Linked DNA regions of Prochlorococcus marinus str. NATL2A. The protein of the gene in region 2 interacts with the protein of the main gene of each other region in a pairwise test. Links are inferred from orthologs where the notes say so. Each region holds a gene or a part of one and is shown on either strand. Other genes may lie near its edges.

Region 1 (4,400 bases), 160 kb from region 2 along the record:
ATCTAACAAAACAATCCTAGAAAGAAGCATCGGCAGACCAGCCATGATGGCATTCGTTCTTCTAACAGGTATCTACCTAACAACCGGTCAACTTATCCCAGGTGTTGTTTAATGAAAAACCAAACGACTGAAACTCCAAGAGTAGAAGAAGCTAAAGTCATTGCAGAAAGACTTAATGGCCTAGCTGCATCTATTGGCTGCTTAGCTCTTGTTGGTGCATATCTAACAACAGGTCAAATCATTCCAGGTTTCGTGTAATGAACAAAGAAACTAACTACTGGAAAACAGCCGAGCAAATGAATGGCCGCCTTGCGATGATGGGCTTCTTTGCGGCTGTGATTAACTACGGAATTACAGGCTGGATCATCCCAGGAATTGTATAGTCCTACCTTTCAAATCAAATAAAAAAAAGGCCTCTTCTCTGTCATTACGGAAGGGGCCTTTTTAATTGCATTAGAGTGATTATTGGGTTAATAAACACCCAACAATTAAATAAGTAGTATTGATGATTATCAACTTTATGTAGTTATTTCTATTTGATTCTTGTATCTAGAATCAATATATCTTCAACTTTGCAATTACCATTTAGCCATTCTCTAAACTCTTGAGCAATTGCCAACCTTTCCCTTTGAGGTAATTTTTGTGCTCTAACTAAGAGCAATTTCATTGAATCTGCAATTAACTCTTCAACATTTGGCTTTTCTTGCATTTACGACAATTATCTGTTTCTCTTTTAAATTATCTCTATGTTTGAATGATTACTTCAGACGTAAGGATATAAATAGAATTTACGAATACTTAACCATTAAGAAGGAAATATAAATTATTCGTTCCATAAAGTCATATCTGATTGGCCTGAGGATCTTTGCATCCATGCTACTTTCCATTTTTCATCAATCTTTTTAAAAATCGAAGTAACTGTGGGGAGGTCATCATTTTGAGTCCCTTTATAAGTAAATTTTGAGCCTAGTGTAAAAACACATATTGCAGCATTTGAACCTAAGAGTTCAAATTTGTGTACCTTTGTGATTTCTGCGCTTTCTAATACAAGATCTCCTGAGGACCACATGTTTTCAAAACCTTTTGCATCTAAGGGATTCCCACTTGGTCTTATAAACAAAAAGTCGGCGGTTGCATTGTCTAAAAAGAATGATCCCATTCTCTCTGTAGAGGCAAACGCTTCGAGTATGGAGAGGATTTCTTCTTTAGAAGACATTTATCAATTAAATACAATAAAATTAGGATTACATATTTGCTCAATATTGGATGATTCTTTGGTCATCTTTTCTTGTTGTACTAACAATAAGAATTAACCCTTCCGACCGTGACAAAAATAATAACTGAGTTTAACTAGAACATTTAGGCAGCAGCTTCCGAAAAATCATTTGGGAATAGAGATATGATTTCACCTTTTGGTGTCTTATACACTCTTTCTACAATTTCGCCTTCACTAATGACTACTTTAGTATTCATTGATCCGGAGGGTAATGTCTTAATAGCTGGTACAAGAGCTTCTTTTAAATCTGGGAACTGTTCCAAATCACGGAAGTCTTTAATTTTTTTCATAGCAACCATTACTAAGTAAGTCGAAGTTATTCTTTCCTTTTAACTAACTTTTCTCCACTCGTAAAGAGCTTTTACTGCCAATCATCTCTTTATAGGACTAATGTAAAAATTGTATCAATAGATTAAAGTAATGCCTGAATTTTATAATCCATCTAACGGCCACAAAGTAGTCGTTATCAACTGGAAAGTGTTTTTAGGTGCCTTCCTTTTTGGACCTATCTTCTTTCTATGTGTTGGTGAAATAGGACATGCCTTGGCAAATTTTGCAGTGGGATTATTTTTGTGGTCTTTCTTTTTAGGGTGGATCGTTTGGATTGGATATGCAGTTGTTAGTCCAAAAATAGTGAGAGAAAAATGGTTAAAACGCGGTTATAAAAAGGAATAATTTTTTTAGGTTTGTCCTAAAGGTCGTTTCCATAGTTGCCAGATTGGTTGTAGGTAATGTCTACAATCAACACCATTGCAATACTCAGAAGTAGTAATCAAAATATTATTTGAGGTGGTTGAAATGGCTAACTTAACTAATTAAAAATTAACCAGCGATTGATCAATTGAGTTGTCAATAAGTGTCAAGTACACTGATGAACTGAGAAAACCCTCCCCCGCCACTTCAGTGTCTCTGTTAATTGCCTATATCGGATTTTTTCTCATCTTCAATCATGTGTGCTTGTTAATTTCTACTTCTTTTTCTAATAATTGATTCTGTTTTAGAGATATTATATTTATATATTTTTTTTGACCTATACATAATTATGAATGTTTTTCCAAAGAAAATAATGCTTTTAGGTAGTGGAGAATTGGGGAAAGAGGTAGCAATAGCAGCAAAGAGATTAGGTTGTTATGTTATTGCATGTGATAGGTACAATGATGCTCCAGCAATGCAAATAGCTGATCAATTTAATGTATTTAATATGAATAACGGTAGTGAATTAAAAGAAGTGATATATAAATGTAATCCTGATATTATTATTCCTGAAATTGAGGCTCTTGCAGTTGATGTACTAAAGGAAATCGAACAAAAGATAACAGTAATACCCAACTCAAGAGCTACTGCAATAACAATGAATAGAGATAAAATTAGAGATTTGGCTTCTAACGAATTAAATATAAGAACTGCAAAATTTAGTTATGCGGTTAATCAATCTGAGCTTGATTTGCATGCAGAGACGATTGGGTATCCTTTATTAATTAAGCCAGTCATGAGTTCTTCGGGTAAAGGGCAAAGCTTAGTTAAAAATAAGAATGATTTAGCACAGGCTTGGAATTTGGCTATTGAAAAATCAAGAGGTAAATCAAATAAAATCATATTAGAAGAATTTATTGATTTTGATTTGGAAATTACTTTATTAACTATTAGACAATCTAATGGTAAGACATTATTTTGTGCTCCTATAGGACATGAGCAAAAAAATGGAGATTATCAATGTAGTTGGCAACCAGCTGAATTAACTGAAAGTGTCTTAGAGAAGGCTCAACAGATTGCCAAACGTGTTACCGATAATCTTGGTGGAGTAGGTTTGTTTGGAGTTGAATTTTTTATTAAGGGTGAGGAGGTGATTTTTTCAGAGCTATCACCAAGACCGCATGACACAGGCTTAGTAACTTTGATTAGCCAAAATTTAAATGAGTTTGAATTACACCTTAGAGCTGTTTTAGGTATCCCAATCCCAGAAATAGTTTGCCATGAAGCTTCTGCAAGTAGAGTGATTTTGGCTTCCATGGAAACCACAGACGTTGCTTTTACGGGACTTGAGCAAGCCTTAAGCCAATCGAATACAAATGTATTCATGTTTGGCAAGCCGAGCTCAACGGAAGGTCGTCGAATGGGAGTAGCCGTAGCAAAGGCTGAAACAATCGACGAGGCAAGAATTAAAGCCGACAATGCAGCGCAATCAGTCCAATTCATAAATGAATAATATGAATTCAGGTTGTTTATCTGATTTCAATAGGTGCAAGTCGATTTGGTTTCTATTTTTGACTGAGTTGAATTGGAATCCTAATGCAATCAACCCTCTCGAGTTGGTTCCTGAATCTTTTTGGCCTGAAGTTACTGATCTGTTAATTGAAGCTCAATATATAGGGCAAAGCAGGAATTATTACCTCAGAGAGTCTGATAAATATATGGATTATTTAAGTAAGGGTGGTAGGCCGTTTAAATTGGATTGAAAAATTATTCATAGTACTGATAACTTCATACACTTTCTTTTGTTTCCTATTCAATTTCCTATAGATACTAGAGTGTTAACTTATTTAATTGATGTTACTTAAAAGACAAAATTAAAATAGATCTATGGGGATTGAGGATCCAAAGCTTCGTTTGTTCGTTCTTCTTTTGATTAATCTAATAGTGATATTAGTACTTAGAAATTGGGTTCTTAATAATGAGGCGTTTGTATGGTTACTAAATGGTCTACCTTCTTGAAGTGGTATGGAATCATTTGATTCGATTTTTCAAGATTATGTTAAATCTGGATTTTTGCAGTTATTTTCTCTGATCATTTTTGCCTTTTTAGGACCTTTTTTCTTGGTGCTTTAATAACTTCTGTAAAAAGAGGAATCAAGGAGGAAGGTTGGTTTAAGTTTAAGAAAGAAAAAGAGGAGGATAAATAGTTAACTTATCTTCCTGATTCAAGGCTCCTTTCTAGTAAGAAATGCAACTATTTCGGTTAATACTACAAAATTCACTGTTTTATGTATCACTAGGAACATCGTTTCAGGAAGATTTCTGTTATTTTTAATACACGTTCAGCTGAAAACAAAGCTGCAGTAAGACTCGAGACATGGAACGGGGTCTTGGGCACTACGGGAAAGAGCAATGACTGTTCTTACTTACA
Region 2 (5,841 bases):
TAGACTTAGATATTAAAGTTAAAAAGTGGACATCAATAGCCAAAGATTATCTAGATATAGAGAGTTTTAGAAAGCTTTTATTACCTCCAGAATCTAACAACAAAACAGTTAGCTTTTTACCAAAGAAAGAATCAGGCTTTATGCACCCAATAGCTATCGCTGAAGATGAAGCTTTCCATTTCAGGTATCAAGAAACAAAAGAATTATTAGAAGATAACGGAATGCCAACTATTACTTGGAAACCTCTTGAAAACGAACTGATCCCAAAAGAAGCTAGAGGATTAATAATACCTGGAGGTTTCCCTGAGCAACATGCACACCAATTGAGTAATTCAAGAATAAGCCTGAACTCAATAAAGATATTTTCAAAAAAGTATCCTATATACGCTGAATGTGGTGGAATGATGCTTTTAGGTGAAAGTATATTTGATATTGAAGGGAGAGAATATTCAATGGCTGGAATATTACCATTTAAGGCTAAAAAGGGTAATTTAAAAATTGGTTATCGAGAAGCAACAAGTAAAAACAAAAGTCCTATTACCACTCTTGGCAGTAAGTTAATAGGACATGAATTTCATCGCTGGGAAATAATTAATGAACGGTATAATTCAAAAATAAATCCACTATGGGATCTTAAAGGATGGAATATGGAGATTAAAAATGAAGGTTTTTGTAATCATTTAATTCATGCAAGCTGGGTACATCTGCATTGGGCAAGTTCGCCTCTTATTCTAGAAAATTGGAAAAGAAGTGTTATGAATAAGGTCTAAAGCAAATCTATTTGTATAAATAACATTTTACAAATCAATCCATTAATAATTTCTCTAAAAGAGCTTGATTCATCTTGCTTTTATTATCACCAACGATCCATACTCCTTTACTCGCTCTGCTTACAGCAACATATACAAGCCTTCTTCTAAATTCAAGATCTTTCGGCCAAAAGGCATCAGAAGTTATAAACACTTCTCCAAAAGTACTTCCTTGACTCCTGTGTATTGTAAGTACGGAAGCAGGACCTAAAGAGGCGAATGAATCTCTGATAAAAAAGAAAAGTTTCCAAGTCGAGGCACTATTTTTTCGTCCTCTCTCTCTTGCCAAATTGCTCAATTCATTCAAAGAAAGATCCAAATCTTTACGAGCTTTAGAACCTATTTGAGGCATTAACCTCAAAGAAAATTCTTTTTGATCGCAGTTAACTTTAGCTACCTGAGTTTCAATAACTGGTAAAGGGTTTTCAAAATCTTGATGGATTCCTAAAGAGGCCAAGTCAAAACTATTTGGAATAACATCTTCTACCACCATCTCTCTATTGGAACTAATCAAAATATCTGGTTCTTCACCCAGCTCATCCACATTTAAAGACGCATTTACCATTACAGCTTTACGGCTTATTAAAACCTCTCCAGGTAAAACCTGATATTGATCTGCCATCTCACCATGTATAGCTCTTCTTGCATGAGGAACTAAATTATCAACAATACGGTTCGTATAACACAAAATTCTTGCTCTATCGTGATCATCCTCTAAGGAAGATAACCTCAATGCTAATTTAGCTCTTTCAAGCCAACTTGTTCTATCTAATATTCCAACATTACCTTTCTTAGAATTAATAACCTTTACTAATGGTGGTTGCATACAAGGGATTTGCCCGTCTCTAATTACTTTTGCCAATTTCAGAACAGGCCCTTGATGACGAACAACTTCCCTAAGTTCAGTATTTACAGCTCTTTTCATTAAAAAAACTGAGCTAGTACTTTCTCCCACTGGTGGTAGTTGAGCAGGATCGCCAACAAAAACCAAACGAGTCGAATTGCATCTTGCGCATTCAAGAGTTATCTCCAATAATTTGGAATCAATCATTGATGCTTCATCAATTAAAACAAGTCCTAAATTCTCCAAAGAGCTCTCTGTTTGATCTGTTTTTTCACATATTTCTATATCCGCCTGTCTCTTTAACTTAAGTCGAAGCAAACGGTGAATAGTAGAGGGGAACCATGTGGGTTGAATAGATTCATTTTTCAACCCCTCCCTTAGTACACCTACCGCTTTATGAGTTGGTGCAACTACTGTCCAACACAAACCTAACTGATCGACCTTTTTTAATAATTTCATCGATAAATATGTTTTTCCGCTACCTGCAAAGCCTTTCATTACAAAGGGCTTAAAGGAATACGGGGCCTCTAGCCATTCACAGAAAATTTGAAGAGATTTTTCTTGATCCTTAGTTAAAACAACACGATCTTCTTTTGGTTTTACCTCTTTCACAAAGAAACTAATCCAATCATTTGCAAAATATGCAGAGGGGAACCAATGAAAAAAATACCTGGTAAAGCAACAATTGGTCCAAGAATACTTCCTACCAATACCTCAATTTTTGTGTGCCCTAATGATTCTTTCAAAGTAGTTTCTGATGATAATTCGTTGGAATTATCTTTTAAAATTTGATTGACTTTAGCTGCTGTTAAGCCTGCCGACCTTCTTATGCCCGAAGCGTCGTACATCACAATAAAAGCAATTGTTGAAGCCAAAGCAAATACTGGATCATTAAAACCAAGCTGAAGTCCAATTCCTGCAGCAGTTCCTGTTACCAAAGCCGAGTGACTGGAAGGCATACCTCCTGTTTCAATAAGTACTGACGGTCTCCACCGTTGCTTAAAAATTAATTCGAATAATAATTTAGAAAATTGAGCAAGACCACATGCTGCTAACCCCCAAGCCAATACAGCATTATCAAGAATATAAATAAATTGAAATTCGAAAGCTGAATTAAGATTCATCTATCTCTACTTGTAATGTAATCAGCCAATGCAAGAAGAGGTTTTGATTTTTCTGGCCAAGGATCAAGAGCACTTTTTGCTTTAGCTACTAAAAGATCTGCTCTCCTTCTTGATTCATCAAGACCAAGTAATTTGGGGTAAGTAGTCTTATCAGCAATTAAATCCTTTCCTGCCGTTTTTCCCAATACTTCACTACTTGCAGTTACATCAAGAATGTCATCAATTATTTGGAATGCCAATCCAATCCCTCTCGCATAGATACTTAGTGCCTCTAGGAGTTTCTCATCAGCTCCGCCAATCAATGCTCCGCAAGTGACACATGCCTTAAGCAGAGCTCCTGTTTTATGAAGGTGAATGTACTCCAAAGTTTCTAAATCAACTTCTTTCCCTTCACAATCGAGATCAACTACTTGTCCTCCAACAAGCCCAGGAGCCCCTGCCGCTAAAGAAAGCTCACCAATTATTTTCAATAGTCTCTCTGAAGGTATTCCCTCTGTTCGAATTGACACCATCTCAAAAGCTCTGGTCAATAGAGCATCTCCAGCAAGTATGGCCACCGCATCTCCGTAAACCTTGTGATTAGTTGGACGCCCTCGACGAAGATCATCATTATCCATTGAAGGCAGATCATCATGGATAAGAGACATTGTATGAATCATTTCCAGAGCGACTGCTGTTGGCAATGCTTTTTCAAGTTCGCCTCCAGCGAGTTCGCAGGCAGCAAGACAAAGTATTGGTCTCAATCTCTTCCCTCCCGCTAAAAGGGAATAGCGCATAGATTCCCTTAATTTTTCTGGCTTTTCAGGGCCCAGAGACGCATCCAGCGCATCTTCAACGCGAGTTCTAGCTTTCTCTAGATACTCAGCGAAGTCAAAAGAAGCGATTGCTTCCTGCATGCAAAAATTCGATTCTTACCAATTCTCTCAGGACATTGTGATTCATGGAAGTAAATGACTAATAGTTAAAGGTAATCCACAATGTTTCTGCCACCTATCAACAGTATTTGCTAGAAGCATTGTTACTGTCATAGGCCCTACACCGCCTGGGACAGGAGAATAAGCAGCTACTTTATCTTCAATTTCAAATATCTTTACATCTCCACAAAGTTTAGTCTTTTTGAGCTCTTTCATATTTTCTTCATCAGGCGGAAGTCTATGAATGCCTACATCAATAACAACGCAATTCTCACTTACATGATTTTCCCCAATCAAATAGGGCTTGCCAGCTGCTACTACTAGTAAATCTGCCTCCTTTGTCAAAGAAGGTAAATCTTTAGTTTTTGAGTGAGCAATCGTGACAGTGGCATTTGCAGCTTCAAGCATTAAAGCCATTGGCTTACCAACAAGAATACTGCGTCCAACTACAACAGCTCTTTTCCCTTCGATTTTAATTTGATTTCGCTCAAGCAGAGACATAACACCAGCAGGGGTGCATGATCTTGGGCCTTTTTCTCCCTTTATTAATCTTCCTAAGTTCAAAGGATGTAGACCATCAGCATCCTTATCAGGATCAATACTCCTTAACAAGGCGGTCTCATCAAGGTGCGAAGGTAATGGTAGTTGCAATAAAATCCCATCTACGTTCTTTTCTTCATTCAAGCTTTTAATGATTTCTGTAAGTTCCTCCAATGAAATATCTTCTTTTAAATGCTTTGCAAAACTTCTAACACCTATTCGATCGCATGCTTTTTCCTTGTAATTGACATAAACTCCACTGGCAGGATCATCCCCAACCCTAAGAACAGCAAGACCAGGACGACGTTTCGCAACTTCAAGACCAGATTCGATAGCCTGTTGAAGTATGAGTTCAATCTCCTGAGCAAGTTTTTTTCCATCTAAAATTTTTGGCATAAGTAAAATGAATACGATTTCAATTAATCAACGCTCTAAACCTAGCGTCAGAGTAGGTGAGAAACTCTTTGGCTAAATTACCCAGTCCACAAAAAATTTGGAGGATATGGTTAGGGAGTCAATCTCCCAGACGTCCAATACTTCGCTGGTCAGCCACTGACAAGTTAGGTCTACTAATGGTCTGTCTATTAGTAGCAATATTTTCAAGTTATAAGTTACTTGCTGTTCCGGATCTCAAACCTGGAGATATTTCTCAAGTCAATGTAATAGCCCCTAGAGATGCAAAGGTAATAGACACAACGGATTTAAAAGAAAAGAAACAAGACTTAAAAGAAAGTTTTGTACAATCAATAGACAAGAATAAATCAAGTGATTTAGAAAAGACTGTCTCCAAGAAAATCAATATACTTCATACAAAAAAATACAACAATTTTGGAATCGATTTCAATGAATTCAACATAACAAAGCCAGAGAAAGATTGGATATTAAATGTTAAAGATAATGAATGGGAAGAATGGAAAGAAGAGATCAAAAATGTTTCAAAAAAAATGCTTTCTCAGGGAATTATTAATACACTTGCACTTGATCAACTTAATGAAGCCTCTTCACTTCAATTAATAGATTTAGGTGAGAAAGATTCTCCAAATAGAACATTAGGTGCAAAAATATTATCAAGTAGTTTTCATCAAAAAAGTAATTTAAAAGTTGATAAACTAAAAACTAATATATTAATCGAAAATCTAATCAATCAAGAAGGTATAAACACAATAAATGTTAAAGAAGGCAGTATAATATCAAGAAAAGGTAAGCCAATAACTTCACAAGAGTTTGATATCCTAGAACATTTTAATAAAGTAAGTCGAAGTCCTAGGCCCTTAAAGTGGTTAATTACTTTCTCAGAATCCATGGGAAGTTGTGGATTACTTCTTATGATTATGAGAAGAGAAAAGCCTAGACTTCAGGCTAGGCATGGATTACTATCCTTAACTTTATTACTTGTAGTTCAACTAACAAAAGATTGGCTTGGGCCTATAGCAAGTCCAATGCAATTAATATTACCTCCCACTTTGCTTCTTTCTCAAGGGATAGGCACAATAACATCATTGGCTTGGATGGCTGCTGCTAGTCTGATTTGGCCATCATCTCTTGGTGAATCAAGTGAAGTCAGACTAATAATTGCTTGTATCGCTGGTTCATTTATTGCATTTTTAGGC

What was found. Proteins that work in one complex are often made in the same cells at the same time.
Region 1: the proteins of crtE (region 2) and purT interact in binary tests that used the Escherichia coli proteins (3 or more experiments, as listed by UniProt). The link is inferred for Prochlorococcus marinus str. NATL2A from one-to-one orthologs.

What each region holds. Positions count from the first base shown.
Region 1 is NC_007335.2:1,019,032-1,023,431, reverse strand. Bases 1,506-4,400 are described here. They hold purT (formate-dependent phosphoribosylglycinamide formyltransferase), read left to right. Parts: upstream 1,506-2,318; coding sequence 2,319-3,482; downstream 3,483-4,400. Other genes in these bases: PMN2A_RS10105 (DUF4278 domain-containing protein), read left to right, coding at 4,382-4,400; PMN2A_RS05535 (hypothetical protein), read left to right, coding at 3,541-3,732; PMN2A_RS05545 (hypothetical protein), read left to right, coding at 1,697-1,951; PMN2A_RS05550 (hypothetical protein), read right to left, coding at 1,506-1,575. Also shown: PMN2A_RS05570 (high light inducible protein), read left to right, coding at 1-112; PMN2A_RS05565 (high light inducible protein), read left to right, coding at 112-258; PMN2A_RS05560 (chlorophyll a/b-binding protein), read left to right, coding at 258-383; PMN2A_RS10635 (hypothetical protein), read right to left, coding at 533-709; PMN2A_RS05555 (DUF3804 family protein), read right to left, coding at 824-1,216; more of PMN2A_RS05550, read right to left, coding at 1,360-1,505. UniProt on the Escherichia coli protein: Involved in the de novo purine biosynthesis. Catalyzes the transfer of formate to 5-phospho-ribosyl-glycinamide (GAR), producing 5-phospho-ribosyl-N-formylglycinamide (FGAR). Formate is provided by PurU via hydrolysis of 10-formyl-tetrahydrofolate.
Region 2 is NC_007335.2:1,174,671-1,180,511, forward strand. Bases 1,724-4,554 are described here. They hold crtE (geranylgeranyl diphosphate synthase CrtE), read right to left. Parts: upstream 3,674-4,554; coding sequence 2,774-3,673; downstream 1,724-2,773. Other genes in these bases: PMN2A_RS06565 (ATP-dependent DNA helicase), read right to left, coding at 1,724-2,265; PMN2A_RS06570 (divergent PAP2 family protein), read right to left, coding at 2,262-2,777; folD (bifunctional methylenetetrahydrofolate dehydrogenase/methenyltetrahydrofolate cyclohydrolase FolD), read right to left, coding at 3,716-4,554. In the rest of the region: PMN2A_RS06560 (cobyrinate a,c-diamide synthase), read left to right, coding at 1-770; more of PMN2A_RS06565, read right to left, coding at 805-1,723; more of folD, read right to left, coding at 4,555-4,627; PMN2A_RS06585 (HDIG domain-containing metalloprotein), read left to right, coding at 4,696-5,841.